DNA from 3 places in the Alkalibaculum bacchi genome. Region 1 is predicted to be linked to each of the others. Evidence: riboswitches for the same ligand, from Rfam matches in the RefSeq annotation. Region 1 holds a riboswitch; each other region holds the start of a gene.
What was found. A riboswitch is a leader RNA that binds a small molecule or an ion and turns the genes downstream of it on or off. The one in region 1 is predicted to bind cobalamin.
Positions count from the first base shown of each region.

Region 2: linked by a shared signal. The riboswitch ahead of cobT (nicotinate-nucleotide--dimethylbenzimidazole phosphoribosyltransferase) and the one ahead of DES36_RS03490 (cobyrinic acid a,c-diamide synthase CobB) in region 1 are both predicted to bind cobalamin.
Region 3: linked by a shared signal. The riboswitch ahead of DES36_RS10700 (ECF transporter S component) and the one ahead of DES36_RS03490 (cobyrinic acid a,c-diamide synthase CobB) in region 1 are both predicted to bind cobalamin.

Region 1 is NZ_QNRX01000003.1:178,472-189,420, reverse strand. Features, by position in the region: gene cbiT (precorrin-6Y C5,15-methyltransferase (decarboxylating) subunit CbiT) at 1-80, shown strand, start outside; gene cobM (precorrin-4 C(11)-methyltransferase) at 319-1,074, shown strand; gene DES36_RS03510 (cobalt-precorrin 5A hydrolase) at 1,077-2,141, shown strand; gene cobJ (precorrin-3B C(17)-methyltransferase) at 2,134-2,871, shown strand; gene cobK (precorrin-6A reductase) at 2,868-3,560, shown strand; gene DES36_RS03495 (cobalamin B12-binding domain-containing protein) at 3,683-4,345, shown strand; cobalamin riboswitch at 4,518-4,686, shown strand; gene DES36_RS03490 (cobyrinic acid a,c-diamide synthase CobB) at 4,836-6,191, shown strand; gene DES36_RS03485 (pyridoxal phosphate-dependent aminotransferase) at 6,332-7,390, shown strand; gene cbiB (adenosylcobinamide-phosphate synthase CbiB) at 7,395-8,339, shown strand; gene DES36_RS03475 (prolyl oligopeptidase family serine peptidase) at 8,575-9,339, opposite strand; gene DES36_RS03470 (nitroreductase family protein) at 9,553-10,437, shown strand; gene DES36_RS03465 (hypothetical protein) at 10,543-10,949, shown strand, end outside.
Region 2 is NZ_QNRX01000005.1:64,595-75,543, reverse strand. Features, by position in the region: gene DES36_RS05000 (MATE family efflux transporter) at 1-1,091, shown strand, start outside; gene DES36_RS04995 (DUF2284 domain-containing protein) at 1,320-1,862, opposite strand; cobalamin riboswitch at 2,018-2,274, shown strand; gene cobT (nicotinate-nucleotide--dimethylbenzimidazole phosphoribosyltransferase) at 2,559-3,680, shown strand; gene trpE (anthranilate synthase component I) at 4,271-5,737, shown strand; gene DES36_RS04975 (anthranilate synthase component II) at 5,734-6,318, shown strand; gene trpD (anthranilate phosphoribosyltransferase) at 6,315-7,343, shown strand; gene trpC (indole-3-glycerol phosphate synthase TrpC) at 7,340-8,134, shown strand; gene DES36_RS04960 (phosphoribosylanthranilate isomerase) at 8,131-8,736, shown strand; gene trpB (tryptophan synthase subunit beta) at 8,801-9,991, shown strand; gene trpA (tryptophan synthase subunit alpha) at 9,984-10,763, shown strand.
Region 3 is NZ_QNRX01000014.1:53,923-64,871, forward strand. Features, by position in the region: gene DES36_RS10680 (MFS transporter) at 153-1,535, opposite strand; gene DES36_RS10685 (M15 family metallopeptidase) at 2,028-2,537, shown strand; gene DES36_RS10690 (YdbC family protein) at 2,649-2,870, shown strand; gene ftcD (glutamate formimidoyltransferase) at 3,124-3,999, shown strand; cobalamin riboswitch at 4,122-4,291, shown strand; gene DES36_RS10700 (ECF transporter S component) at 4,599-5,108, shown strand; gene DES36_RS10705 (AIR synthase related protein) at 5,140-5,889, shown strand; gene DES36_RS10710 (hypothetical protein) at 6,270-7,466, shown strand; gene DES36_RS10715 (flavodoxin family protein) at 7,844-8,323, opposite strand; gene DES36_RS10720 (LysM peptidoglycan-binding domain-containing protein) at 8,502-9,365, opposite strand; gene DES36_RS10725 (YezD family protein) at 9,680-9,841, shown strand; gene DES36_RS10730 (sulfate ABC transporter substrate-binding protein) at 10,227-10,949, shown strand, end outside.

The sequences.
Region 1 (10,949 bases):
CTATGATGCAGGGGCTAAATCCTGTCTTTGTAGTGAATGCGTGGAAAGCGGAAAACTTCAACAAGATAAGTAGTAAATAACTAGTTGGTTGGTTCGTTGGACGGTTGGATGGTTGGACGGGAAAAAGTAAAAGCTGAATGCAGAAAGCGGAATTTTCTATGTAAATAGGTACAAGAAGTTTTTAAATTCTTCATTCTCAATTTTTAATTCTTAATTGTGTGCGAAGCACACGCAGGTCATCCTGAGCAGCGCGAAGGATCTTTTTAGGCGAACAGTGTTCACCTGATATACAAACTTAAAAATGAAAGGTATGAGCGTATGGCTAAAGTATATTTTATAGGAGCGGGTCCTGGGGATCCTGAATTGTTGACATTAAAGGGAAAGAGAATTATTGATTCTAGTGATGTGATTATTTATGCAGGCTCTTTAGTAAATGCTGCAATTTTAGAAGGCTGTAAAGAGGATGCAAAGATTTACAACAGTGCTTCTATGAATCTAGATGAAGTATTAGAGGTAACTGTAAATGCTATAAATGAAGGAAAAGATGTAGCAAGAGTACATACAGGAGATCCAAGTATTTATGGTGCTATTAGGGAGCAAATTGATCCCCTTGAAGAAAAAGGTGTTGAATGTGAAGTGATTCCAGGTGTAAGCTCATTTACTGCTTCTGCAGCGGCTATGAAAAAAGAGTTTACACTACCTAATGTTTCTCAAACGGTTATTTGTACGAGAATGGAAGGAAGAACTCCAGTACCAGAAGAAGAATCTCTTGAAAAACTAGCTTCTCACAAAGCTTCTATGGCCATTTTCTTATCTGTCGGAATGATTAATAAAGTCATTGAAAAATTGACCATTCATTATCCTGTCACCACTCCTGTGGCAGTAGTGCAAAGAGCTACTTGGCCAGATCAAAAGATTGTCTTAGGTACTTTAGAAAACATCGCAGAAAAAGTTGCTGATGAAAACATTACAAAGCAAGCTCAAATCTTAGTAGGAAATTTTTTGGGTGACGAGTATGAATTGTCAAAACTCTATGACAAGAGCTTTACACATATGTTTAGGGAAGGAAAATAAACTTGGAAACCTGGGCAATTGTTACAGTAAGTAAAAAAGGGGTTCAAAGGGCGCTAGAAGCAGCAGACCTTTGTAAGAGAAAAATAAATTTCCATATCTATACCCTTGAAAAATACCATACTAATGGAGTGACAAAAGTAGGTGATGATTTAAAGGGAATTGTCCGTGACGTATACAAATCCTATAAGACAATTCTCTTTATCATGGCAAGCGGCATTGTAGTAAGGATGATTAGCCCACATATACAGTCTAAATTAAAAGATCCTGCCATCTTAGTCATGGACGACAAAGGGCAATTTGTCATTAGCCTCTTATCAGGTCATATTGGTGGAGGAAATGAAGATGCTAAGCTTTTAAGTCAAATTATCAAGGCTACACCTATTATCACAACCTCTTCGGATGTAAATGGAAAGATGGCAGTAGATACTTTTGCCATGAAACATAAATTATCTATTGTAGATTATACTCGTGCAAAAGAGATTACTGCTATGATTTTAAATGAAGAATCTATTGCTCTTATCAATGAGGATAAGATTTTCATTCATAGAGATCTTGTATGTGACAATGTAGTCCTGGTCCAAGATTACGATGAATTAGTAAATTATGATGGTGTCATTATCATCTCGCAAAAAGATGAGATTCAACTCGACATACCCTTTGTACAATTAATGAGCAAAAACTTAATCTTTGGTATTGGCTGCAGAAAAGATACGTCAGCGGATGCAATAGTAGACTTTATTTGCGCTATTTTAAAGGAATTAAATATTAGTATACATGCTATTTCAACATTATCAACTGTAGATGTAAAGAAAAACGAAAAGGGCTTATTAAAAGCTAAGGAGCGCTTAGGTTTAGATTTAGAAATCATTTCTCGAAGTGAGATCGCAAAGCATGAGGACAAATTTAAACAATCCTCTTTTGTAAAGAAGACCATCGGAGTAGGCAATGTAAGCGAACCATGTGGATATATTTCATCTCATGGAGGTACTTGTCTCTTAAGCAGAAGGGCGAATGCTGGAATAACATTATCTTTGTGGAAGAAAAATGAGGAGGCTTTAAATGAATAAATTATACGTAGTTGGAATCGGACCAGGAAATAGAGAAAATATGACGTTTTCTGCTGTGAATGCTTTAAAGGACAGCGATATTATTATTGGTTATAATACATATATTGATTTGATCAAAGATCTGATAGGAGGCAAACAAGTAGTAAGCAATGGCATGAGAAAAGAAGTAGACCGTTGCAAAGAGGCCATTGAATTAGCATCTAAAGGAAATACCGTTTCCGTTGTTAGTAGTGGAGATGCAGGTGTTTATGGTATGGCAGGTTTAATCCTTGAGATTATTAGCAAAGAATACTCTATGTCTGATTTTGACGTTCAAATCATCCCTGGTGTAACAGCTGGCAATTCTAGTGCCGCCATATTAGGTGCTCCATTAATGCATGATTATGTGACGATTTCTTTATCAGATTGGTTGACAAAATGGGAAACCATTGAAAATCGTATTCATTGTGCAGGCAAGGGAGACTTTATCGTAGTACTTTACAATCCAAAGAGCAAATCAAGAACAGAATACATCAATAAAACACAAGAAATCCTTTTGCAATATAAATCTCCAGATACTCCAGTAGGCATTGTGCGCAGTGCTTTTAGAGAAGACCAAAGCGTACAGATTTCTACTTTAGGTGAGTTGTCAAATTGTGATGTAGATATGTTTTCAACAGTAATCATCGGAAACTCTAAAACCTATATTAACGGCAAATATATTATTACACCTAGGGGGTACAGCATTTGAAACTAGTATTTGCTGGCACCAAGATGGGTAGACAATATGTTCAGCAATTATTAAAATGTGGTGAAAAAGTCATAGTATCAACAGCTACAGAGTATGGAGCTTCATTATACGAACCTCACGAAAACTTGATTATTAATAATAAGAAGATGAATTATGAAGAGATGCTTGCATTTATCCAAGATAAAAATATTGATGAAATAATCGATACTACCCATCCTTATGCTGTTCAAGTGACAGAAAATATGATAAAATGTGCCAAGAGCCTTAAAATTCCATATCGTGTTATAGAAAGAGATTCATTCATTGAAAAAAAGGGTATTAATGGGCTAATTTTAGCCCATAGTTATGAGGAAGCCTGCAATCTTCTTATAGAAAAAGAAGGTAATATATTACTTGCTATTGGTAGCAATAATGTTCAAGCTTTTCAAAAGATTCCCAAAAATCGAATCTATATAAGAGTATTGCCTACATCAAAGGTATTAGAAAAATGCGAAACTTTAGGCTTTACACCTAAGAATATCATCGCCATGCAAGGACCCTTTAGCTACGAAATGAATCGGATCATTATTCAAGAACATGCTATTAAGTATATGGTCACAAAAGATAGTGGAACATCTGGAGGAGTAGAAGAAAAAATACAATCAGCACTAGATATGGGAGTAGAGGTAGTAATGATTCCAAGAAAGTAGTTCTAGATCTAAGTTCTATGTTCTAAGTAAAATTATGGTCACCTATGGTGACATAAAGATTTTACATAGAACTTACAATATACAACTTAGAACTTAGAACTTAATAGTAGGGGGGATTTGTATTGATATTAGAGGATATTCAAAATGCAATAGGGGAGTTAGACGAGGATTTATTATTTGAACGGATCGATGAATACTTAGGAGGAAATCCTACAGAGGAAAGCGCCTGGGAAATCATTCGTTACAGCCAAAAAGGGACGAGAATTGTCGGCGATCACTATCATAATGGAATATACTTTCTAGGTGATTTAATTTATGCTGGTGAACTCATGACAGAAATCATCGATAAATTAAAACCGTATATTTCCCACTACAAAGAAGGAGACTATATTGGTAAAATGCTCATCGGAACCGTACAAGGAGATCTTCATGATATAGGGAAAAATATTTTTAAAGGAATGTCCGAAGCAGCAGGCTTTCAAGTTTACGATATAGGTATTGATCAATCAGCAGATGCTTTTGTAGAAAAAGCTCATGATATAAAGCCAGATATCATTGGCCTTAGCGGTGTTCTCACATTAGCTATTGATGCTATGAAACGCACCGTTGATGTCATAAAAGAGGCTGGACTTAGAAGTGATGTAAAAATCATTGTAGGTGGTACTCCTCTTACTGATGAGGCTGCAAAGCACATCGGTGCAGACGCATACTCTATTAAGGCCAATGAAGGCGTAGAGATTTGTAGAGGATGGATGGAAAAAAGGGATCTATCACAAATTATATAAATACAAAAAAGCTTAACCATCAGTTATCAGCCATCAGTATTCTAGGATTAGATTCTGAAGGCCTAAGAGATAAACCTTGCTCATATTATGACTAGACAGCTGTTAGGGTCAAAGGGAACTTTCACGACTTTACTTATATATAAGAAAGTCATTGCATTTTTATAAAAAATATGTTAATATGTAGGAAAGTAAATAAATTTATGGGAAAACGGTTAAAATCCGTTGCAGCCCCCGCTACTGTAATTGCTGACGAGCATCTTTTATACCACTGGAAAAATCTGGGAAGGTAGATGTTAGGATGAAGCATAAGCCAGGATACCATTTGCTTTACAATCTTCGGCGGGAAGAGAGATTTCTTAAATTGAATCCCTAATTCCGACCGTGGTGTCGGAATTTTTTATTTACTTACAATGTATTACCTCCTTAATTATTCGGTGAGAAACTCCTACTTCTCACCGAATAAAATTTTATAGACAGAAGGTAAATGTAGATGAATCGAATAATGATTGCAGGAACAAATAGCGGTGTAGGGAAGACAACCATTAGCATAGGCATAATGGCCGCTTTAAAAAAGAGAAATTATGCAGTAGCTCCTTTTAAGACAGGACCTGATTATATCGATCCTGGATTTCATAAATATGTTACAGGAAACCCATCTTATAATCTAGATAGCTATATTCTAAATGAAAACCTTATCAAATATCTGTTAGATCGTTCAACTAAGAACAAAGACATAGGAATCATTGAGGGTGTAATGGGACTTTACGACGGTTTTGGCATTACTTCTAATATTGGCAGTAGCGCTCATATATCAGTTATTACAAAGACCCCTGTTGTGCTTGTCATCGATGCTACAGGTATGTCAAATAGCGCAGCTGCAGTGGTGCTTGGCTACAAAGAGTTCAATAAGAAGGTGGACATACAAGGCATTATCGTCAATCGAGTCTCTGGAGCAGAACATTACAAATTAATTAAAGAAATCATAGAGACGAATACAAATACCAAGTGTATTGGCTATATGGTGAAGAATGGCGATATATCTTTAAGTAGTAGGCATTTGGGTTTAGTACCAGCTGGAGAATTAGAGCATCTGAATACTAATATAGATAAGCTTGTAGATATAATCGAAGAAAGCGTAGATATAAATGCTTTGTTGGAAATTGCAGAGCGCGCTCCACAATTTGAATACGATAGTAGCTATTACGATAACTTTACTAAAGAATATTTACCTTTATATGATGGAAAACGAATTGGTCTAGCAAGAGACAAAGCCTTTTCCTTTTACTATGAAGCTAATTTAGATTTATTACATGATCTTGGAGCTGAAATTGTGGAATTTAGCCCTCTAGAAGATAAAAAACTTCCAGAAAAGTTAGATTCTATATATATTGGAGGCGGTTTTCCAGAAGTGTTTGGAAAGGACCTTGCAAAGAATATAAGCTTTAAAAATAGCTTAAAAGACTATTTAGAACTAGGTGGCAAGTGCTACTCAGAATGTGGAGGCTTTATGTACTTGTCTCAGTCCATTACCAATCTAGATAATACTACAAATAAAATGGTAGGATATCTTCCTATTGAATGTGAAATGACAAAGAGGCTTCAGCGTTTTGGCTATATTGAAATGGATGTAGAAATAGAGGGACAAAAATATACGACAAGAGCCCATGAATTTCATCACTCTAAAATTAAGGAACAAGAGCTTACATATAAATACAGCATAAAAAAATATCGTGATGAAAAAATTTTAAGACAATGGGAATGCGGTTTAGAAAAGAAGAATACCATCGCTGGATATCCCCATATATATTTTTTGAGTAATTTAGAGCTTATGACAAAATTGCTCTAATAAGGCTGAGACTTTCTAGTATCTTTAAAGGAGATATTTAAAAATTAAAATTAAGCAACAAGATAAAGATTTATATTGCATGCAAAAGTTACCGTAGGTGACTTAGTATCATTATATTATAATCAAAAGGGGAATTGTATATGACAAGCTATGTTCACGGTGGGAATGTATGGAGAGAAGGTAATCCAGAAAAGTGGACTGATTTTTCTGCAAATTTAAATCCCTTAGGTCCACCGCAAATCATGATCGATAAAATCAAAGAGAAACTAGATAATATCGTCTACTATCCTGAAGTAGATATGAAGACGCCAACTAATAATATTGCAAAATACTTAGATGTGCCACCACAGCAAGTACTGCCTACAAATGGTGGGATTGGTGCATTATCTCTTATTGCAGAAGCTATAAGACCTAAGAAAGTGGTCATTCTTCAACCTGGCTTTGTAGAATATATGAGACTGGCAAATAATGTAGGTGCAGAACTTATTCATCTACCATTGATTAAAGAGGGAAGGGTAGTTTATCCAAAAAAAGAAATAAAAGAGGTTTTAGATGAAAATACAATGCTCTTTATCTGTAATCCCTCTAATCCTATAGGCTCTACCATGCCAAATGAAATCATGCTAGAAATCTTAAAAAGCGCAGAAAAATGTAGGGCAAAAGTAGTAGTCGATGAAGCCTTTATTGAGTTTGCACAAGAAGATAGTGTCAAACATTTAGTAAAGGAGTACTCTTCATTAATCATAGCAGGTTCTCTAACAAAAATCTTTGCCATACCAGGTATACGATTAGGCTATATTTGTGCTAACAAAGATACCATCAAATCATTAAAGGAAAGGCAAACCCCTTGGAGCTTATCTTCCTTTGCTAGCGATGTGACCTGCGTTTTAGAAGAGACAAAAGACTATGTAGAAAAAACCCTAACACGTAATGAGGTTCAGAGGGAGTACTTAAGAGAAGAACTCGAAAAAATGGGTATTACAGTATTTCCTTCAAAAGCAAATTTCCTACTATTAAATTTGCAAAAGAAGGGTATTACAGTAGACCAACTCCAGGATAAATTAATAAAAGATTATATTTTGATACGAAACTGCTCTACCTATATTTATCTAGATGAGTATTATACGAGGATTGCCGTAAAAAGCAAAGAAGCCAATGAATACTTGATTCAGTGTCTTAAAAAATATTTAGGAGAGTAATACTATGGAACTTTATTATATAGCAATTGCATTTATTATAGACTTAATTATAGGCGACCCCTATTTTCTACCTCATCCCATTGTATTAATAGGGAAGTTTATCTCCTTTATGGAAAAGCTTTTAAGAAAATTTTCAACGAACCCAAAAGCATTAAAAGGAGCAGGAGTGGTATTGCTTATAACTACAGTGATGTTTTCCGCATCTATTGTTCTAGTACCTCTATTTATGCTAAGACAATTTGGTGAACCCTTTTATATAGTAGGCTATGTTTACTTTTCTTATGCTATTCTTTCTACAAAATGCTTAAAGGATGAGGCCGTAAAAGTGAAAAAGGCTTTAGAAAAAAGCTTGGAAGATGGTAGAAGACAAGTAGGGTATATTGTAGGAAGAGATACTACAGAGCTAAGTAAAGATGAAGTAATAAAGGCAACTATTGAAACCGTAGCAGAAAACACCACAGATGGAATCATTGCACCTCTTTTTTTCCTATTTATAGGAGGACCAGCCCTAGCTATGGCGTATAAGGGAGTAAACACTTTAGATTCCATGGTAGGCTATAAAAACGAAAAGTATATTAATTTTGGTTGTGCTTCCGCTATAACAGACGATATTTTAAACTTTATTCCTGCTAGAATATCTGGCTTTGTCATGGCAGGAGCGTCCATAATAGCTCAATTTGATTTTAAAAAGTCACTACAAATCTTACTTCGAGACCACGACAAACACAATAGCCCTAATTCCGCTTGGACCGAAGCAGCAGCAGCTGGAGCCCTAAACATCCAATTAGGCGGTACCCACACCTATTTCGGCAAAGAAATCTACAAACCTACCATCGGAGACTACACAAAAGACGTAGCAGTAGAAGACATCGATCGCATGAATAAATTAATGTTGGTAACTTGTTGCTTGTTTATGGTGCTTGGTTTGTTTATAAAAAGCAGGTGGTAAGGTGGTCAAATATGCAACTCACGTTGCAATGAACAATGAATAGGGAACAATGAACAGTTAAGAATATAAAGGCTAAATAAGTAATCGCATATTTGTACTGTTCGATGTGAACTGTTCATTTTTCATTGTTCATTGAGGAATTAACTTAAATTTCTGCCCTGTCATCCTGAGCGCAAGCGAAGGATCTTAACATTACCTCGCCTTTAGGCGGGAAAGATTTTGCTGACCACCTTGACTACATTTTCTCCTGAAAAAACCCAATAACTTCTTCCATCATATTTGTCGTAACATAATGATTTAATCTAGGATATTCCACATACTTTAAATGAGATGTAGCATTATTCTCACTCATTTTTTGATAAAACAACCTCTGCCCTTGAACCGGTACTACTTCATCTGCTTCTCCATGTAAAATTAACATAGGTCGATTTTTTAACTTTTCTATCCTATTGTATGGATCTAATTCATCAATTTTTTCTTGATCTCTAGGTGCAATAGGCGATTCTTTAATGTGAAAGAGCTCTGCAAATTGTTCATTAGTGTAATTCCAAGAGCAAGAGCCGTTTAATACAGCGAGAGCTTTGATCTTTTCATTGTTTGAAAAAAATCCAGATGCAGTATACCCACCCATTGAGTGACCTGCTACGCCTATTCTATTAGGATCAGCCTGGCATTTTTCTATAGCAGCTTGAACAAGAGTCTCTGATTCTTTGATATTATTTAAAATAACCTCCCAAAAGTATTTACCCATATTTTCTACTTTTTCATGGTCTACAGGATTTCTCTCTCCATGATAGATGCTGTCTGGCAAAATTACCTGAAAACCAAAGCTAGCCAAGGTAAAACCCCTAAACTTCTGTGATTCCTTATTCGAACCCCAACCATGATAAAAAATAATTGTAGGAAGCAGCTCGTCTCTCGCTATTTCTCTTGGTTTATATAAAATAGCAGGAATATCACCTAATTGAACTTTCTCTTCTTTTACAAATGCATTTTTCATAATCTTTCCTCCTAGTAATGAATAGCTATTAATCTATCTATATATACTCACGTTAATCTAATAGTTACACAAAGACCTAAAGTGGGTAAAGATAAGTTACAAAAACTGGTTATATCTTCATTATAAACGGAATTTTAAAATGTAACAATAATATATTGTTTTAAATAAATATAAGTGGGTATAATTACCTTATACAATTTTGGGGGGTATAACATGAATATTAAAGACTTAATTGAGAATTCAAAATCCACTAGAGATTTTAAAGAAAAAAGAGTACCTGAGGAACTGGTTAAAGAGGTGATAAGCTTTAGTAAAGAAGCAAAACCTTTATATACAGATCAAAAGATTCATATGATGTACTTAGAAGATGGCAATATGGTTAATGAAGCACTGGAGGGGATAGCAGGTTTTAATGGCATTATGATTAAAGCACCTCAGTATTTCTTATTTGTAACAGATAATAAAGAACATGATCAAATTAATGTAGGCTACTATGTACAAAAGATTGTCCTAAAAATTCAGGATTTAGGATTAGACTCTTGTTGGATTAGTGTACCCGAAGATGGGCAAATCGTCAAAGAAGCTCTTTCTATAGATGTTGAAGGGGAACCAGCGGCCATTCTTGCTATTGGCTATGATGAAGATGAAAAGAAAGTTATAAATCAATTTAAATGGGGAGAAAACTACTCTAAAACGTCTATGAAAGTTGTAGAGAACAATGTTTCATCTAGACTGTCTATGACGGAAGTAGTCTATTTTGATAAATGGGGAAAGACGGAAACCCTAGATCAGTTTATTGAACTAGGCATGGAGGAAGTCTTTCGCTATGCCGTTATGGCACCTTCTTCTTTTAATAGGCAGCCTTGGAGATTTTTGTTAAAAGATAATCATCTCTATTTAGCCATAAAAGAGGATGATAAAGCGAATGAAGAGTTAGATTTACTAGACGCAGGTATTATTATACTTTACGTAGAACTTTTATTTACCGAAAACAGTATAGACGGAACTTGGAAGATAGAAATTGATGGAGAGAGAAAAGAAACCATCCATATCCCACAGGATTATAAATACATTGGATATTTTTCTACAGAACAATAATAGCGGTTTAAGATAAATTTGAAGAAAAAGCTTGTTTTCTCTATATTCAGCATTTTTTTAATCTTAGTTCTGGCAAATTATTCATACGTAAAGAGTTTAGTAATTATGAGAATTTATAGTTCCTATCACGATTATCACAGTCTTATGAGAAAAAACAATGTAATAGTAGAGATACCAGGAGGTACCAGTACACCACAAAAGGACTGGTACCCTTTTGTCATGACATTTAATGACAAAAGCTTTAAATCAAAAGTAGGGGAAGAGATTGATTTAAGTATTTTATATAATTTCGGTGCCTTTAAAAATGGACGATCTACTCTCTATGATGAAAATTCTCATTATTATAACAGTTTTTATGGTGCCTATATTATAGAGTGTAGAGAAAAACAAAAGGTTTATGGTTTTAATAACAAAGAGGTTAATATAGAGGAAATCTCGGCAGTGGCTTCTCATGATATTGAAGCTTTAGTATTAGATAGTATGGGCTGTATAAATCCTCACGTATGTTTTCA
Region 2 (10,949 bases), on a different contig from region 1:
TAGTTATTTTTCTGGCTCTTATTTATAGTACAGTTCTCATAGTATTCAAAGATTCACTAATTGATTTCTTCCATTTAGGAGATCCTTCTGTTATTCAAATGGCTAAGGATTACTTGCTCATTGTCTCATATGGGATGATTTTTACATTTTTAAATCCTGTGCTGACCGGAGTTTTAAATGGGCATGGAAACAGTCGAACGCCTTTCTATATTAATGTCATAGGCGTTATTACAAATATTATTCTAGATCCCCTTTTGATTTTAGGAATAGGACCATTTCCTGTTTTAGGAGTAGAAGGTGCAGCAATTGCCACGGTTTTTGCACAAATGATTGTGACTTTTTTCTTGTTTAAGGCAGTTAAAGCTCAATTATCCTATACCTCTAAAGTGGGTTTTTTTCAAGTACCTAATTGGAATATACTAAAAAAAGTATTTACATTGGGTCTACCAGTTGCGTTGCAAAATGGACTTTTTACTTTTATATCTATGATCATTGCAAGACTTATAGCTCAGTGGGGTCCTGTACCTGTAGCAGTACAACAAATAGGATCTCAAATAGAATCCATATCTTGGAATACAGCGAATGGTTTTTCTACAGCTTTAGCGGCCTTTGTAGGTCAAAACTATGGAGCGAAAAAGTGGGATCGAATCAATAAAGGCTATCATATCGCCGTGAGGATTATGACGACTATAGGACTTATTACTACGGTTTTACTGATTTTTGGTGCGAGGCCAATATTTAGCATATTTTTGTCTGAAAAAGAAGCCATCTATTATGGAGTCAAGTATTTGAAAATACTTGGAATTTCTCAATTGTTTATGTGCTTAGAAATTACAACAGCTGGTGCATTTAATGGATTAGGAAAAACAGTACCTCCTTCTGTTGTGAGCATTGTTTTTACAAGTCTTAGAATTCCAGCAGCAGTCCTTCTTTCATCTAATGCGGTACTAGGTGTTACTGGTGTGTGGTGGAGTGTAAGTTTAAGCAGTGTGATTAAGGGAATTGTTTTGGTTGCGTGGTATATTATTTACTTAAACAAGGTTAAGGAAAAGAACCATTTGGCTGTAAAAGAAGAAATCTATGAACACTAAATTTTAGTATTTACATCTTAACTAATAAAAAACCAGTAGAGCTGGTTTTTTATTAGTTATTTGATATTATACGAAATATTGGTTACTACTTAATAATGATTCTAGTGTTAAATAGCTTATGAGGAATCTAGAATACTTGGATTGGAGCTGGTAGTTAGCTTGATACGTGTCTTTGACCACCGAAGCCTAGTCCAAGAGCACTGGTGGCTGATTGCTGGTTGCTGATGGCTACTTTTTGTTGTATAAAATCAAGCAAAACCAGGTGATGATATTATGACCGTTTAAAAAGGACATATTGTAATTTTCGCATATTTCCGTTACGATTATGGTCTGACTTTCAATACAAGGATACATCCTATCTTTGTGTTTACAAGGGCTATCAGGATATGTACATTTTTCACATATGCTACAGGATTCTGCTGTCAAAATTAATATGTTCTCATCCTTAGGAAAGACATCTTTTCTTATTTGGTTTACAATATCAATGTGTTCGCCTCTTGTTGAAAGGCTTTCTTCCATATTGAGTATATCTTTTACTTCTGAAACGGTGCTAAAGATAAAAGCGTCCTTATATGCTAAGCACCTTTCTCTACATTCTTCTAATGTACCCACTGCTGGTGGGCAGGACCAGGACTTTCCATATTGAGGACATTGAACTTCACATATGGTTCTTACATTAGGGTAAAAACTTAATTCATTTGTATCAAAAAATGCGTACTCAAATATAGGATATTCCGTAATTTTCTTTTCAATTTCTTCCTGAGTAATCATAGTATCTGCCTCACTTTTTTATTTAATATTAATAATTATATCACAAACAGGTTGCAGATTGCTGTCAATGAGAGAGGAGTTTAAACTAAATAGATAGAAATTAAAGTCACACTATTGACTATTTTAATCCATTTGGTATAATATAAATAAATTAAAATATGTAAGCAATTTTAGGTGCCTCATATGAGGAGAATAGGGAAACCGGTATTAGTTCGCCCTACGACGAAGGAGTTGTTGGCGAACTTATGTAAGGAAATCATAAATTTAAGATTTGTAGATTTCTACTGCTTAAAGTCCGGTGCGGACCCACCACTGTAATGACGAGCTCACGCTAACCACTGGCTAATGCTGGGAAGGGGCGAAAGGGCGTTTGAGTCAAAGCCAGGAGACCTGCCTAAGATTGAGAAGCCTTTCCTGAAATGGGAAGCGGCGGAGATGACGGCAAAGTCCCGACCACAATAAATAATATTATTGTGGCGGGACTTTTTTTCGTGAAACAGCGAGCCAAGCGAAAGCATAGCTTTCGCAGTAGACATGAGACGGAACAGGCAAACGGCTTGCCGATTTGACTGAGGAGTCTCGTGGATACGAAATGAAAGCTATGCTTTCATTTGGCGAGCGTCGCGACCGAGGAAGATTGATTATTTAGCTTTTGCCACAATCTAATAATAATTCTAATCTGGAGGAGATATAAAAATGAATACAATCAACGAAAAATTTCATAATTTGAAAGATGTGAAAAGTGCAAGTGAAGCAGAACTTGAAAGTGCATTACAAGAGCTTACAAGTAATATTACAGGGTTAGACGAAAAATCTATTGCAGGTATGCAAGCTCGTTTAGATGCTAAGATTAAACCTCTTCGAAGCTTAGGGGTATTAGAAGATATTGCTCAACAAATTGCAGGAGTTCAAGGCACTGCTCAACCTAAGATCACAGGAAAAGCTGTACTTTTAATGGCAGGTGATCATGGCGTTGTAGCTGAAGGAGTAAGCGCTGCACCTCAAGAGGTTACGGCTGAATTGTTTTATGCTTATATGAATAAAAACGGGGGAGTCAATATTATCGCTCGAAGTGGAGGAGGAGACGTTATCGCAACAGATATCGGAATCGCTGGTCCACTAAATCCACCAGAACTCATGGCTAGTCGAGTAAAAAATGGCACGGATAATATGGCTAAAGGACCTGCAATGAGTAGAAAAGAAGCTCTTCAAGCTCTTTTTACAGGTGCAAAAGTTGCTAGAGATGCTATAAATTCTGGCATAAATCTTTTGGCTACAGGGGAAGTTGGAATAGGGAATACAACACCAAGTTCAGCTCTTATTTCCGTATTTACAGGCTGCTCTATTGAAGAAGTAACTGGGCGAGGAACAGGAATAAAAGATGATGCTTTAATACATAAACAAGAAGTAATTAAGAAGGCAATTCAAATCAATAATATCGATATAAAAGACCCTGTTGGCACTCTTGCAAAGATTGGGGGACTTGAAATTGCTGCATTAGTTGGAGCAATATTAGAAGCAGCTTATAAAAAAGTACCAATTATTCTAGACGGTATTATTTCAACAGCTGCAGCATTAACAGCAGCTCAGATTGCACCAGTGGCAACAAAGTACATGATTTCATCCCATAGCTCAGAAGAAAAAGGTTGTCGTATCGGACTACAGCAATTAGGACTAGAACCAAGAATTGCATTTAATATGAGGCTTGGAGAAGGAACAGGAGCGGCTCTTATGTTCCCAACAATAGATACAGCACTAAGAGTGGCCGATGAAATGGCTACTTATGAAGCGGCTGGAGTAACTACAGGAGATTATTAAAAAATGCCTTTGGCGTTTTTTAATTCTCAATTCTAAATTGATCATTGCGCGAAGCGCATACCCGCCCAACTATATAAATTTGTAAGCGAAACAAAATGACTTTTATCATAAACCACTTGACAACACGGACAAATCGTGCTATTCTGTTGCAAACCGTTGAAGCGGAGATAACGGTGATCATGATCCCAAAGAGAGTCCGTGTTGCTGAGAATCGGGCGGAAAACAAGTCATCAAATGGACCGCTGAGGGCGCAGTCAAAGGGTTTCGATCTGAGTATTCTGCGACGTCCGGCACGCGTAAGTGGCCAGGGATATGATGGTATCCTGAAAAGAGTACGGGATTTCCGTAAATCAAGGTGGCACCGCGGATAGCGATTTATTCGTCCTTGACAGAATTAAAATTCTGTCAGGGGCGTTTTTTTTATGTAATAGGAAAGTTGTACTTTTGACCCTAGCTGCTGCTTGAGTCATCCTATGTTAGGGCCAAATCTTTGACCCATAAGACTTGACCCTAACACTGATGACTGAAGACTAGCCGCTGGTAGCTAAGCTATTCTTATTTCCCTGGCAGATAGAAAAGGAGCAAATATTATGCAGGTAAAGCCAAACTTAAATGAACTGAAACAGTTTGCGAAATCCGGGCAGTACAAAACTGCGCCAGTATGTATGGAAATCTTATCGGATTTCGGGACTCCTATTCAGGTGCTGCAGATACTGAAAAACGTATCCACTCACTGCTATCTCCTGGAATCTGTATCTGATCACGAAAACTGGGGCCGGTATACGTTTCTTGGTTATGACCCAAAGCTGGAAATCACTTGTTTAGACGGTCAGTTGCGCATCGGTTCCATGCGATTTGAGACGACCAACCCGGGAACATACATCAAGCAGATCATCGAGGAACACAAAAGCGCACGTCCGGACGGTATGCCTCCGTTCACTGGGGGTCTGGTAGGGTATTTTTCCTACGATTATCTCAAATATGCTGAGCCGTCCCTGCAACTGGACGGCAGAGACACAGAAGGCTTTAATGATATTGACCTAATGCTCTTTGACAAGGTCATCGCCTTTGACAATTACCGACAGAAGATTATGCTGATCGTCAATATTTCTCTTGCCAACTGTGAAACGGAATACAACCGGGCGTTACTGGAGCTGGCACAGATGGCGTCACTTTTGAAAACTGGAACGCCCAGAGAGGAGCCACCCGGGCATCTCAGGTCTCAGTTACAGCCGCTGTTCAGTCAGAAGGAGTATTGCCAGATGGTGGAGCAGGCTAAACACCACATCAGAGAGGGCGACATTTTTCAGATTGTGCTGTCTAATCGACTGGCGGCAGATTATGAAGGCTCTCTTTTGAACACCTATCGAATGCTTCGGACGGTGAATCCGTCGCCGTATATGTTTTACTTTTCTACCTCGGATATGGAGGTGGCGGGTGCGTCGCCGGAAACGCTGGTGAAGCTGGAAAATGGTGTACTGCATACCTTCCCGCTGGCGGGCACACGGCCGAGAGGAACAACGAAGGAGAAGGACGATGCGCTGGCTGAGGAGCTGCTGGCTGACCCCAAAGAACTGGCTGAGCACAATATGCTTGTAGATCTTGGACGAAATGACATCGGCAAGATCAGTCGGTTTGGCAGTGTGGGAGTGGAGAAGTACCATGAAATCGAACGGTATTCTCATGTGATGCATATTGGCTCCATCGTCCGCGGTGAGCTGGCGGAGGGAAAAACGGCGATGGACGCCGTGGATGCGATTTTGCCGGCGGGCACCCTGTCCGGCGCACCTAAGATCAAAGCCTGCCAGCTGATTAATGATCTAGAAAATAACAAGCGGGGTATCTACGGTGGGGCTATCGGCTATCTAGACTTTGCGGGCAATTTGGATACCTGCATCGCTATTCGCATTGTATACAAAAAGAACAACAAGGTATTCATTCAAAGCGGTGCGGGTATCGTGGCAGACTCCGTGCCGGAGACGGAATATCAGGAATGCCTGAATAAAGCCGCTGCCGTGGTCAAAGCGCTCCATGAGGCTGAGGAGGAAAACCTATGATACTGATCATTGACAACTATGACAGCTTCACCTATAACCTGTATCAGCTTGTGGGGACCTTGAATCCGGATACACGGGTCATTCGAAACGATGCGATGTCCGCAGAAGAAATTGCGTCGCTCTCACCCGAGGCAATTATTCTCTCTCCCGGTCCCGGAAGACCAGAGGATGCTGGCATCTGCATGGATGTGGTAAAAGAACTTGGGAGCCGGTTCTCGATTCTTGGCGTGTGTCTAGGGCATCAGGTCATCTGCACTGCCTACGGCGCAATGGTGTCCTACGCAAAAGAGCTAATGCATGGCAAGCAGTCGATCACCACGCTGGATCAGAGCTGTCCTCTGTTTCGAGGCTGCCCAACGGCGATTCCGGTGGCACGCTACCATTCGCTGGCAGTCTTGGAGGAGACCCTGCCGGATTGCCTTCAGGTGATTTCTAGAACGGAGGATGGAGAGGTCATGGCCGTCCGGCACAGCGAAAGCCTGGTGTTTGGTCTGCAGTTTCACCCAGAATCCATCATGACCCCAGATGGAATCCTTATTTTGAAGAATTTTTTAGAATTAGCAAAGGAGATAAAACAATGATCCAAGAAGCTATTGTAAAGATAGTAGATAAACGTGACTTAACCTATGACGAAGCCTACACCGTTATGAATGAGATCATGAGCGGTGAGACGACCGCCATTCAAAATGCCGCGTTTCTGGCGGCGCTTTCCACCAAAAGCACAAAATCTGAAACCATCGATGAGATTTCTGGCTGTGCTGCAGCCATGCGAAGCCACGCTACGAAAGTGGAGCATGATATGCAGGTTATGGAGATCGTTGGTACCGGCGGTGACAACGCGCACAGCTTCAATATTTCTACAACCTCCGCGTTTGTTGCGGTGGCCTGCGGTGTAAAGGTGGCAAAGCACGGCAACCGCGCAGCTTCCTCCCTTTGCGGCACGGCGGATTGTTTGGAAGCGCTGGGCGTCAATATCAGTCTATCCCCGGAGCAGTGCGTCAAGCTACTGGAGCAGGTGAATATCTGTTTCTTCTTTGCTCAGAAGTATCATACCTCTATGAAATATGTGGGGGCTATCCGCAAAGAGCTTGGCATACGCACGGTATTCAATATTCTGGGGCCACTGACCAATCCCGCTCGACCACAGATGCAGCTGTTGGGTGTGTACGATGAATTGCTGGTGGAGCCGTTGGCACGTGTTCTTACAAGTCTTGGCGTCCGCCGAGGTATGGTGGTCTATGGCCAGGATAAGCTGGATGAGGTCTCGCTTTCCGCACCGACTACGGTATGTGAGTTCTCCGATGGCGTTTACAAATCCTATGTTATGACCCCAGAGGAGTTCGGGCTTACCCGCTGCACAAAGGATGCGCTGGCAGGTGGCACGCCACAGGAAAATGCGGCCATAACCCGTGCCATCCTTTCAGGCTCAGAGCGCGGTCCAAAGCGCAGCATCGTCCTTCTAAATGCGGGCGCAGCACTGTATATTGCCGAAAAAACGGCAACATTCGCGGACGGAGTACAGATGGCGGCTGAGACCATAGATTCTGGGATGGCGGCGAAAAAGCTGGAAGATTTTGTCGCCGCGTCCAATAGGTTTCGCGAATGAGCACGATTTTAAACCAGCTGGCGCAGTACGCCAGAGTTCGTGTAGCGGCGGATATGGAGGAAAACTCACTGGATGTTCTGCGACAGCTCTGCACAGGTGGTGCAGCGCCCGTCCGGGAGCCCTTCCAGTTTGAAAAGACGCTTCGAAAGCCAGGTGTGTCCTTCATCTGCGAGGTAAAAAAGGCATCTCCCTCTAAGGGCGTAATCGCAGAACAGTTTCCGTATGTACAGATTGCTCAGGAATATGAACAGGCAGGTGCTGACTGCATCTCTTGTCTGACCGAGCCCAAATGGTTTCTGGGCAGCGATGAGATCTTTCAAGAAATACGTGCAAATGTGGATACGCCTATGCTTCGCAAGGATTTTATGGTGGACGAATACCAGATCTATCAGGCAAAGCTCATGGGTGCGGACGCGGTACTGCTGATTTGTGCGATTCTCAATCTGGAACAGCTCAAAAAGTATTTAAAGCTGTGCGATAACCTCTGTCTGTCAGCGATGGTGGAAGTTCATAATGAGCAGGAGCTACAGATGGCTGCAGTGGTCGGTGCGCGCATCATTGGCGTCAATAATCGCAATCTCAGGGACTTTTCCGTGGATACCGGCAACAGCAGACATCTGCGGGCGCTGGCTCCCGCAGACGCTCTGTTCGTGGCAGAAAGCGGCATCCAAACAGTTCAGGATGTTCACCAACTGCGACAGATTGGTGTGGATGCGGTTTTGGTGGGTGAGAGCCTGATGCGTGCAGCGCACAAATCAAAAATGTTGCACAAGCTGAGAGGCGACCGATGACAAGGCTTAAGATTTGCGGCCTTCGCAGATTGGAAGATATCACATATGCCAATGAGCTAAAACCGGACTTAATCGGCTTTGTGTTTGCAGCAAAAAGCAAGCGGCTTGTATCATTCCGGCAGGCGGCTGAGCTGAGAAAGGCGCTTTCCGCAGAAATTCAGGCAGTGGGCGTATTTGTGAACGAGCAGGCGGAAACCGTCGCCAAGCTTCTAAATAGTGGTGTGATTGATCTGGCGCAGCTACATGGCCGCGAGAACAGAAATTACATTCGCCGACTGCGGCAGCTAACAGACAAACCGATTATTCAGGCGTTCAGAATTGCCTCTCAGGAAGATACGGAAAAAGCCAGGGACTCTATTGCCGACTATGTGCTTTTGGACAATGGCATGGGCGGAACCGGTGAACAGTTCGACTGGTCGCTGGTTACAGGTTTTGATCGACCCTATTTTCTGGCTGGAGGTCTGTCCCCAGATAACGTGGCGGTAGCCATTGACAGGTGTCAGCCCTTTGCTGTAGATGCCAGCTCTGGGCTGGAAACCAACGGAAACAAGGACTATGACAAGATGAAGCGGTTTGTTGATACCGTTCGTTTGACGCGTTGATGCGGGAGCTGAAGGTTCATGTCCTGCTGAAGGAGAAAGTCATGTAAACCAAAAAGGAGGCATTATGGAACATACAAAAGGGAGATTTGGCGTTCACGGGGGGCAGTACATTCCCGAAACATTGATGAACGCTATACTGGAGCTGGAAACAGCCTATCAAAAATACAAGGATGACCCGGAATTCGACCGGGAACTGACCTATATGCTCAACGAGTACGCTGGACGGCCCAGCCGCTTGTACTATGCCGAGCGCATGACAAAGGATCTGGGTGGCGCGAAGATCTATCTCAAACGGGAGGACTTGAACCATACCGGCTCTCACAAAATCAACAATGTCATCGGTCAAATATTGCTGGCAAAGCGTATGGGAAAGACTCGCGTCATCGCGGAGACCGGCGCGGGTCAGCATGGCGTGGCAACCGCCACAGTAGCCGCCATGATGGGCATGGAATGCGAGATTTACATGGGACGCATCGACTGCGAGCGGCAGAGGCTAAATGTCTACCGCATGCGGCTTCTGGGTGCGAAAGTGCATCCGGTAGATTCTGGAACGGCGACGCTGAAGGACGCCGTGTCCGAGACCTTCCGGGAGTGGACGACACGGATTGACGACACACATTATGTACTCGGCTCAGTCATGGGACCGTATCCGTTCCCAACAATTGTCCGGGATTTTCAGGCGGTCATCAGCCGTGAAATCAAGCAGCAGTTACATGAGAAGGAGGGACAGCTTCCTGATGCGGTCATCGCCTGTGTCGGTGGTGGCTCCAACGCCATCGGTGCGTTCTGCCATTTTATTGATGACAAATCAGTCCGGCTTATCGGCTGTGAGGCCGCTGGACGGGGCATCGATGCAAAGGATACCGCCGCCACAATCAACACCGGCAGACTTGGCATCTTCCACGGCATGAAATCTTATTTCTGCCAGGATGAGTATGGACAGATCGCCCCCGTATACTCTATTTCAGCAGGTCTAGACTATCCTGGCATCGGTCCGGAACACGCATATCTCCACGACATCGGCCGGGCTGAGTATATTGCTGTAACGGATGGTGAGGCGATCGAGGCCTTTGAGTATCTCTCATGTATGGAGGGCATCATCTCAGCCATCGAATCCGCACACGCTGTGGCCCACGCTATAAGGCTGGCGCCATCTATGGACAAAGATCAAATCATCGTTATCAACATTTCCGGCCGCGGCGATAAGGACTGTGCCGCCATTGCCCGATACAGAGGGGAGGATCTTTATGAGTAATATTTCAAAAGCATTTTCACACGGCAAGGCGTTTATTCCATTTATCACTTGCGGTGATCCATCGCTGGAGGTAACCAAACTACTGGTCTCCGCCATGGAGCAGGCGGGAGCCGACCTCATTGAGCTGGGCATTCCATTTTCTGATCCCACTGCAGAAGGACCTGTCATTCAGGAGGCCAACAACCGCGCCCTTGCTGGCGGCGTGACAACTGAAAAGATCTTTACCATGGTGCGGGAGCTACGTGAAACCGTGACGCTCCCCATGGTGTTCATGACCTATGCCAACGTGGTGTTCTCTTACGGCGCGGAGCGCTTCATCTCCACTTGCAAAGACATCGGCATTGACGGCCTCATTCTTCCCGACATTCCCTTGGAGGAAAAAGAAGAGTTTGACAGTATCTGCAGACAATACGGGCTAGATCTGGTGTCGATGATTGCGCCCACCTCCTATGACCGCATCCAGATGATCGCAAAAGAAGCCAGTGGCTTTCTATACTGTGTATCTTCTTTGGGCGTTACCGGCACCCGATCGAAAATTACCACCGACATCAATGGGATGATTGCACTTGCAAAAGAAGTGACGGATATTCCCTGTGCCGTGGGTTTCGGCATCTCCACGCCGGAACAGGCGGCCTACATGGCGCAAAAGGCCGATGGTGTGATCGTTGGCTCTGCCATTGTGAAGCTTTGCGCCAAATATGGCGAGGACTGTGTGCCGTATGTGAAAGACTATGTCAGCGCAATGAAAAGAGCTGTTTGCGAGATAACTTGAACATAACTGGCTTGTTTTATGAAAGCTATTTATACATTGTCAGATGGCGCATTTGGTTTTTTGTTTAATTATAGCAAAAAGCCACTACTGCAGATCGTAGTGGCTTTGCGGGAAAACACTCTTGATAAATCTCATATCAGAAAGCAATGCTCAAGAAATACGCTGATGACAACAAGGGTTTTGATT
Region 3 (10,949 bases), on a different contig from region 1:
GCATTTTGCAAGGCTCTTAGCTTTTTTTGTACTAGAAAATTCTACTTTTTCCTATATCTACTGCCCAGTCATCCTATGCGTAGGATCGGATATTGACCCTAAAGGAATACCCTCATGCTAGTGACCAAGGACTAGTGACTAGAAACTAGCACCTATTTCCTTGTAGCAATTTCAGCTTCCATTTCTCTTACCTTATTGTCTGGAAGATTATAGAAGAACATAATTGCAAAAGCCACCACTGCAAAAATAAATGGAGCAATAAAGAAGATGTTCTTAAATCCTTCGATAATTTCAGGGCTGATGTTTTCTGCTTTTGCATCAAATCCTAATGCAGCAATTCCCGCCGTTAAGATAAGACCACGAACTAAGATACTTACCTTAATAGAGAAGCCAGAGAAAGCCATGATAACACCTTTAGTATCTTTACCTGTTTTCCATTGGCTATAAGTAGCACCATTAGAATAGAATGAAGATGTTAATCCATATGAGAAGCCAAAGAATACTTGCCCAATTCCCATTATAGTAATAACAGCTATTACATTTTGTGCTACAAAATATGCAAGGATAATAGATGCAGCGTAACCACCCATTCCTAAAAGGTATGTAAGCTTTGTTCCAATCTTTCCTACGATAGAAGGGGATGCAATTGCTCCAATAAATCCTGCAATATTAAATACAAGAAGGAATACAGGTTGTAAGGCCATGCTATTTGTTACATAATTAAAGTAATAGAAAGAAGCAGCCATTAATAAATAGTATCCAATTAATTTTGTGAAATCTGAAATTACGAATAATACAAGGTTCTTATTAGAAAATACAGACTTAAACATATCACCTAATGAAGGACCTTTCTTTACTTGAGTTTTTGTGCTAGAAGCACTTATGGGTTCTTCATATCCTTTAGAAATAGCAAAATGCATATAATAAGCTACCATCATAACTGCTGCGAAAATACCTGCTGTTACAGTAAAGCCAAGGCTTGATCCTTCTCCAAATATTCCAGTGAAGAATAAGACTACTGGCATAGTCAAGTAAGAAGCCACTACTTTACCTACAGTAGAACCAGCTGCTCTTCTACTTGATAAGAAAGCTCTTTCTCTTGGATCGTCTGTTAAAACAGATACAAGAGACATATTCGCAGTCCAAGATACATTCCAAACTGTATGACTGATGATAAAACCTAAACTAATAATAATTGCGGCAAGTGTAGGGGAGCCAATGTTCGTAAATTGGAATATATAGAATAGCACGACAAATGGTGGTCCAACTAATAACCATGAACGGTATTTTCCCCATTTTAGATTGGATTTGTCTAAAAATACTCCTGCAACCAATGAGCTGACAATATCCGCGATTCCAGTGATTGTAGTGATTAACACGACTAAAGCATTTGGAAGCAATGCATAGTTGGTTAAGAACGGTGTAAAATAAGATGTCTCGACGAATGTCATAAAAGAAAAACCAGCATCTGCAATACCAAAGAAAGTCTTAATTTTGCTGTTGATTCTTCTACCCGCCTTTTGAATTTTGTCCATTATTTCATCTCCTCTTGTCTGTAAAGCATTACACTTTTACATAAAAAAGCACCATGAAATGGAATGAATAATAGAGTATTGCTAGTAAAAACGTAACAAAGGTATCGCTTTGCGATACCTTATAATAATCACAATAATTTTCTGTATTCTTACTATATCTTATGTATATTCATAGGTGTCTTTTATACCAAGTGTTGCTCTACAAAATTTATATTTATATAATATTATATTCAATTAAGATTGTCAATATGTCGCAAGATATAGAATTTTATTAATCGTTCTGTTCCTAGAATTACTTTTCTATAAGCTAAATAATTAAAAATTAAGAAACAATTAAGAAACATAAGCTTACTTATTTTTTTGTATGTTGTATAATATTGCTAGGAGCATTGTACGGAGTATTCAAATAATAAAAAATATAAAAATCGCTTAAAGCCAATAATTCTTATAAGATTTTGTATTTTGAGTGAGGTAAAGGAATGGATTAATAATATGAGAAAAAGAATAGTATTATTTTTAATAATTTTAATATTTTTATCATTGATATTTATTGTATTACCAAAGATTGGGTTTTATACATTCGTATTTGATCAAGGAGAGTATGAACATTCCGATGAATCTTCTACTGAAAGAATTTCTGATTTAAATGAGCTGAGTCCCAAAACTAGGGAATTGGCCCTTGAATTTTTAGAAAAATGCGAAGAAAATGGACTTAATGTGCGGATTACAGAAACCTATAGAACGCAAGCTCGACAAGATATACTATATGAACAGGGCAGAACTACACCTGGTTTAGTGGTTACATGGACGAAAAACAGTAAACACACTAAAAGGCATGCATTTGATATTTGCGAAGACGATACGGATGATCCTTATGGGGATTTAGAGTTTTTTAGGAAATGTGCAGAAATAGGTAAAGAAGTGGGGTTTACTCCAGGTTATTATTTTGATGAAGTGCAAGATATGCCTCATTATGAATTAAATAGATGGTGGATACAGTAATCACTTGTTCCTTATTTGTGTGATAAAAAGATAAGGGAATTAATATTACTGAAATTGATACATTAAGCAGAAGGTTCAAGAAATGAATAATACAAAGGAGGAAATAATATAATGGCCGAAATTAAATTTAAACTTGTTGAAACGATAGGGACAATATCTGAAAGCAATAAAGGTTGGGTAAAAGAGCTTAATCTGATTAGCTGGAATGAACGAGCACCTAAATACGATTTAAGAGATTGGGCACCAGATCATGTGAAGATGGGGAAGGGGATTACACTTTCTAAGGATGAATTGATTGTATTGAGAGATATCTTAAATCAGATGGAAATATAAAACCGCAAAGCCATTTGTATAATGGCTTTGCGATTTTATAATGTACTAGGAAACACCTACTTTTGACCCTAGCTCCTGCTCAGTCATCCTGAGCGCAAGCGAAGGATCTAGACCCAAAAGGGATACCCAAATGCTAGTGACTAAAGACGAGCGACTAATGCGCCACAGACGCTTTCTTGTATATGTGTTAATGGTAATGAAAAGCTTAATTATATATAAGTTTAAAGGGTTCGTATAAATGGAGGGGTTACTTATGAAGATTTTACTTGTAGAAGTAAATATAAGTGAGGGACGAGATGGAGCTAAGATAGAACAAATAAAAGAATCGTTAATGGTAGGTAATGATATAGAAATTATAGATTTAAATTCTGATAAGGACCACAATAGATCTGTATTCACTTATAAGGGAGAATGTGAAGCTGTTTTAGATGCTACAAAAAGATTATCGAAAAAAGCTATTGAACTTATCGATATGACGAAGCATAGAGGAAGTCACCCAAGAATGGGAGCAGTGGATGTAGTACCTTTTATACCTATATTAAATATGACTGGTGAGGAAGCTGTAGAAATTTCTAAAGAATATGGTAGGTATATGGGCAGCTTAGGCGTACCAGTATATTATTATGAGGATTCAGCCATTAGGGATGATCGAAAGTCCTTAGTTAAAATTAGGAAAGGTCAATATGAAGCACTAGCTGACAAAATGAAGGACGAAAGCTGGAAACCAGATGAAGGTCCATTTGAATTTAATCCTAAGAGTGGAGCCACTGTTGTAGGATCAAGATTTGCCCTATTAGCATTTAATATCAACTTAGATACTGAAGACTTAGAAATAGGAAATAAAATCGCTACTGCTATAAGAGGATCTTCTGGTGGATACCAGCATGTCCGCGCTATTGCATTAGAAATACCAGACAGAAAGATGATTCAAGTATCTATGAATTTAACGAATTATGAAAAGACGCCTATACATAGAGTATATGAAACAATAAAGTTTGAAGCGAGCAGATATAATGTAAATATTTCAGACACAGAGTTAGTAGGGCCAGTTCCAGTATATGCGTTAAGAGAATTACTTGATTTTTATATTAGATTAAAAGATTTTTCTACAGATCAGATTTACTTCTGACTGCGATATATCCGTTATATGAGAGTAAAGAGTAATAGTGTATTAGATATTATATTCTAAATTTCGCTATATCGTTAAGCTTTACAAATCAAATTAAAATGTTTATAATATTGTTATAACAAATACATATGTATGAATCAGGTGCCTTAATAGGAGAATAGGGAATCGAGTGAAAATCTCGAGCGGACCCACCACTGTAAATGAGGAGCAATGTATATTATCCACTGGTAACGGGAAGGAATATATTGCCGTGAGTCATAGCCAGGAGACCTGCCTGTATCATAGAATTCGTAAGCGACGGTAAAGTTTATGATCAATTTTATATTGGTCATAAACTTTTCTTTTTTTCGCGAACTAATGAGCCAAGCGAAGGTGAAGCTTTCGCAGGATTCTTTTTATCATACGCACCAAATAGTTTACTAATTTGACGCGTATGATAAAAAGAATCCGTAAATAAAAGCTTTAGCTTTCATTTAGCGAATGGCGCGACCGAGGAATCGGCCTAGCCGATTTCGAGGTGTAGAAAAATCAACTCATATGTCCACGTAAATGAAAGTTTTTATTTTAATATAATAATTTATTAATTTAAGGAGGAAGTTATGAACTCATTAATTCAAAACACTCAAGTCACTAAAACTAGGAAATTAGTTTACACAGCTTTATTAATTGCATTAGCATTTATAGGAGCACAAATTAAAATTTTGGGCTCCATCGCATTAGATGCATTGCCAGCCTTTTTTGCTGCTTTACTATTAGGTCCAGTAGCAGGTGCAGCAGTTGGGGCAATAGGTCACCTGCTCACAGCTATGACAAGTGGTTTTCCTATGTCTATCCCTATTCATTTAGTCGTAATGTGCACCATGGCTTTTATATGCTGGTTATATGGTTATCTCAACAATCGCATAAATTTAATTGTAAATAGTACTATTGCAATTATCCTAAATGGAGTAGGTGCAACTTATTTATCTGTATTAATCATGCAGTTATTAGGAATGATTCCAACTGTAAAAGAGTTTTTTTTCATGTTGGTAGGTCCCTTATTACTGGCTTCAACAGTTAACGTCCTTGCAGCTGCTGTTTTATACAGTTTGCTAAAGAAGAGAATTTAACTAAAACTAAATTGGCGAACAGGTGAGTATATTGAAGGTAAATAAATTTAGAGACTTAACATTAATGCACATAAATGAAGAAACAATGATGGTATTAGCATGTGATTCTTGTGGTGGAATAGGTATGAAAAAGCATGATGCGCTAGAAACACCACAAGAAGTAGTTGGGTACCTTACAGCAGGTGTGGCTTTAAGTGAATTATTAGCTTTTCGAGCTAAGCCAATAACCATAGTGAATAATTTTTGTGTAGAGATGAATCCTACTGGGGAAAAAATTATCGGTGGAATAAAGAAGGCAATTACTGATTGTGGATTAGATCAAGAAATGCTCCTTACAGGGAGTACAGAAGAAAATATGCCTACTGTACAAACATCTATAGGTATAACGGCTATAGGCATGATTGATCTTAAAAACTGGACGAAGCCAAGGACCTATAAGGGAGATGACCTTATTGTGGTTGGAAAGCCTAAGGTAGGGTCAGAAGTGCTAAAGTCTAAGGAAATACCCAATATCAAAATAATAAGCCTAATTAAAGATATACTAGGGATCAACGAAATACTTCCTGTCGGTTCAAAGGGCATTGATTATGAGATAGGGGAGCTTTGCAAAAGTAACGATTTGGATTTTAAATATACACAGACAGTAGAAGTAGATATAAAAAAATCTGCTGGACCAGTCACTTGTTTTATCATATCAGGACAGAAAGAAACCATATTAGAACAACTAACAAAATACAATGTATCTTATTCATATTTAGGGTGTTTTATTGAGAAATGCTAAGATATGAATGAATAAAAAACACCTAATATACTAGTATTTCTTTGGCAATAGTCAATAATCTACAATTATTGTAATCAAACAAAAATTCAGACTATAATTTGGTGCAAGGACTTATATTAATGTTCTACATGAGCCTTATCCTTCTTGAATATCAAGGAGGGTAAGGCTGGTTAAAGTGATACATTAACTCAAAAGCTACTATAGGTATCTATTATTTTCTAACATTTATCTCAAATTGTATCTTTAGCATAATCTTAGATGCTCATGCTAGCTAAATAGAAGTAATTATACATACACTTAAAAATCTTAATAGAGAGTGAATAACATTTGTTTATACATAACTACAAAAGGGATTTATATTATGGTAAAGTAGACTTATAATGCAATTATTATTAAAAATTTATCAAGTGGAGGATTTAATGGGTAAAGGCAATCATAGCAAATCAAAGTATAAGAATAAAGGCTGGTTAGATACACTAAAAAGCATTGTAATTTGTGGAGTATTTGGCGGCGTATTAGGTTTTTTTATAGGCGATTTTTTTAATCCATGGTTAAAAAGCGACAATATATTCATTGGACTTTTGAAGTTTTATGGCCTAATCATATTGTTTGTTATTGGATATATAATACATATTATCATTCATGAGGCAGGGCACTTGATTTTTGGATTGTTAACAGATTATACTTTTGTTTCTTTTCGAATAGGATCTATCACTATAGTAAAAGAAGATGGAAAGCTAAAAACAAAGAAATTTAATATACCTGGTACGGCTGGACAATGCCTTATGATGCCACCCAAAATAAAGGATGGGGAATTTCCGTTTGTTCTCTACAATTTAGGTGGAGTCATCATAAATTTACTCGTGTCCGCATTATGTATATCTACGATAGTTCTTATTAAAGAAATGGCATTTGTTTTAGAAGTTATATTATTATTGGCTGCATTCGCTGGAATACTAGCAGCAGTGACCAATGGTATTCCAATGAAAATTGGAGGAGTTCCCAATGATGGACATAATATTTACTCTATGCTAAAGGATGAAGATGCAAGGAGAGGGTTTTATGTTCAATTAGAGGTAAATGGACTACAGAGCTTAGGGATTAGGATGAAAGAACTACCTTTAAGTAAATTTGTGCTAAATAATAATGCAGATGTAAGCCAGCCTCTTAATACGGCTATGAGATTAATGGAATACAGCTATCATTTAGATCACCTAGATATAGAATCTGCAAAAACATGTCTTCTTTCTCTTACAGAACATATGGACCGCATTGCACTTCTATTTGTCAATGAAATAAACTGTGAAAGATTGTTTTTAGAATTAGTTACAGATTGTGATAAATCTACGATAGATCGTCTCTATAATAAAAAGTTAAAGAAATACATAAAAGCATCAAGGTTTCAGATGAGTAAGAAGAGACTAATGATGGCATATGAGATTTATTATACTAAGGACATAAATAAGGCATTGCAATTTTATAAAGAAGGCAAGAATTTAGCTTCGAATTCTCCGGTAAAAGGAGATGCGGATATGGAACTTATGCTCTTAGACTGGTTAAAGGTAAAATTATTATAATCCTAATTTTGTATTTCATCCTAATTTATGTGACTATTGTATACAATAATTATTCAGGAATTAGAATGATTTCAAGAATTCCCTATTTAGAAACAGGATGAACCTCATCAAAATATGTATTGAGATCAGAAAATTTACGTACTAATTAACCATAATACATTAGCTATATCGTAAAAAACGATCCAAGTGAATGCTGCTCAAGTATACAAAGAAAACAAGAATCATACAGTTGTAGTATATGCAACTAAAGAACTGTAAAAAGTGGAGTATAATAATTTAATATATTCCACTTAAGTTAAAACGAACAAAAAGATATTGATATTATATAGAGTGGATAGTGTAGTCCACCCTATATTAAAGTTATTTCTCTAGAGTAATTAACCAAACAGCTTGCTAATTATTTCAATTGCGCTTACAATTTTAGCTTCCCTTTTTGGATGGGTCCAATTTACGATTGCTGTTCCAGCTATAATTGCTCCCTTGGATTTACAAGCCTGTTTTATCTGATTGATTGCCCGTTTGCCGCCCATCTGGGGAAATGGTAAGAACTGAGTAACCAAACACGCTACCTTTTTATTTTCTAATGAACTTATATGGGTAAGATAAGCTCCTAAAATAGGCGAGATAGAAAAAGCTCTCACAGGTGCTGCTAAAATTACCCCATCATACTGACTCACATCAGGTATTGTCCCTAGGTGAATTTTTGTAGGGTCCACCTCATTAAGGTTTTCTTCGCCTTCTGTTTGGATCCTCTCAATTTTCACATCATGACCTCTCTGGACAAGCTTTTCTTGTATTCCTTCAATGACGGAATAGGTGTTGCCTGATTTTGAATGAACGATAATGCCAATTTTCATTATTGCCTCCTAATTACGTATTTGCACATTGTATTACTACATTATACCTGAATTTGTATCGATAAAATAGTAAATAATTGCTAAATATGTAATTTTATAATTAAAATAAAATAGTAAAGTTTTTTACCCGTGAGACCTGACCCTAGAGCACTAGCAGCTGAAAGCTAATGGCTGGTTGCTAATGATTGTAATCTAAGTCAAAAAACAAAAATCCACTCATCACATTCTGGGGAACTGGTTTATTTAGTTCTACAATCCACACCTCCACTGGTGGCCGATCTTCCCTACATCCTGATAGATATGCAATTTTTAGACTGTCAGGAGACCAGTCCACAAAGGCGGAAGCAGGTATTTGATCAATTTTTGCTATCTTATCTGTAGTAAGCTCCATAATTGAAATAACACCATCTTCATCAATATAAGCAATTCTGTTGTTATTAGGGGACCAAAAGACTCTCGAATTTCTTCCTGCATTATCCACTGCTAAATAAACTTCGTCTCTTGACTGAGGTTTGTATAATACAATATAATCTCTAAATTGGTCTGTTAACAGTAAGGCAATTTGCCCTGAGACACTTGGAAGCCCATAAGGTATTTGTAGATTCATTCCAGGGATGATCTTAGTTGTTAGGCCAGGATTTGCCATTACAATAAAATCAGGTTGTGGTTGCCCATTTGAGGTTACATTGTATTTTGAAGCAATTTTGTACAGACTATCTCCTTGTTTAACCGTATAATAAGGTACGCCTCTAGGGACATTTAAAACCATCGCTGGAGTAATAACATAAGGCTGATCAATAGCATTTGCTGAAATTAAGGTGCGTAAAGGGATTTTATATTTTGTAGAAATAGAATGGAGAGTATCACCTGGTTGAACTACATATGTAGTTACGCCTGGAGGCATAGATAATTGCTGTCCAGGATAAATTAAATAGGGAGCAGATAAATTATTAGCCGCCATAAGGGAGGCTTGGGGAATACTCCAACGTGCTGCGATATTGCTCAAGGTATCTCCTGATTGAACCGTGTAGAAAAATTGCATAGTGTACCTCCTTTTTGAGATTCAATATATTCTATGTTCCAAAAGAGAAACCTTTACAATTTTATATTAAAACACAAAAAAGAAGACTAATAACGTCACTATAAACAAATGTGGCATTTGACGTAACCGCAATAAATCTGCAAAGAATGTATTTTAAGATTATCATTAAAAAAATATGTCGAATTATAAATTAATAATATGATTGACATTGTATTAAAGTGAATATATAATTATATTAAACATATTGATTTACTATGAAATAGAATAAAATTCGATGAAATATTTTAAGTTTTGTATTATATTGGGGGATCGTTATGGATAGGAGTCAAAAAAAATTAATCGACAATTTTACGGATGAGACATTACGAAAAATCTTAGAATTGAAGAAATCTATAAAATACGGATCCATAACCCTTATCATTCAGGATGGTTTTGTAGTGCAAATTGAAGCCAATGAAAAAATACGAATGAAGTAGAAAGTATAATTACATAAAAGCTGACCATAAAAAATGGAGGCTAAGTAAAGAAAGAAAACGGTTTTCTTTCTTTACTTAGCCTTTTTTGTTTAACTAGGGAAATTCAACCTTTGGACTTAGCTCCTGCCCAGTCATCCTATGCGCAAGCGAAGGATCTTAACCCAAAAGGAATACCCTAATGCTAGGAGCTAAAGACTACCGACTAGCGACTAAAGTGTCAAAAGTTTTCTGCTCAGTAAAAGGAGGAGATAAGATGAAGTGATTTTATGACAATGAACAATAAAACAAAAAATAAGAGGGAGAAGTAAATATGAAGATGATTAAACTACATAATTTAATCGAAAGAAAAGTAAGCAATAGGAGGTTCAAAGGATTGAGGAGAGGAATGTTTGTCATCCTTGCATTAATATTGATTATATCCTCTGTAGCTTGCACAAAATCACCTGAAACAAAAGAAGTTCGTACGCCTAAGGGGAAGGAGCCAGTAATGCTACTCAATGTATCTTACGATCCTACAAGGGAGCTTTATCAGGAATACAATAGTGCATTTAGTAAGTACTGGAAAGAGAAAATGGGTCAAGATGTCACAATTCAACAATCTCATGGAGGTTCAGGGAGTCAGGCTAGAACGGTTTTAGATGGAAATGAAGCGGATGTGGTGACATTAGCATTAGCTTATGATATCGATTCAATCAATACCAATAAAGAAATATTAAGTAAAGAGTGGCAAAGTCGCTTACCCAACAATTCTTCACCATATACATCGACCATGGTTTTTCTCGTTCGAAAGGGTAATCCAAAGAACATTAAAGATTGGGATGATTTGATTAAATCAGGGGTAGAAGTCATTACGCCAAACCCTAAGACCTCTGGCGGTGCTAGGTGGAATTATCTTGCAATCTGGGGATATGCTCTCAAAAACAATGGAGATGATCAAGGTAAGGCAAAGGATTTTGTGACAGCCCTTTATAAAAATGTACCAGTCTTGGATTCGGGTGCTCGTGGATCAACGACTACTTTTGTAGAACGGGGTTTGGGAGATGTTCTTCTAGCATGGGAAAACGAAGCTTTTCTTTCGCTCAATGAATTAGGTGAAGATGAATTTGAA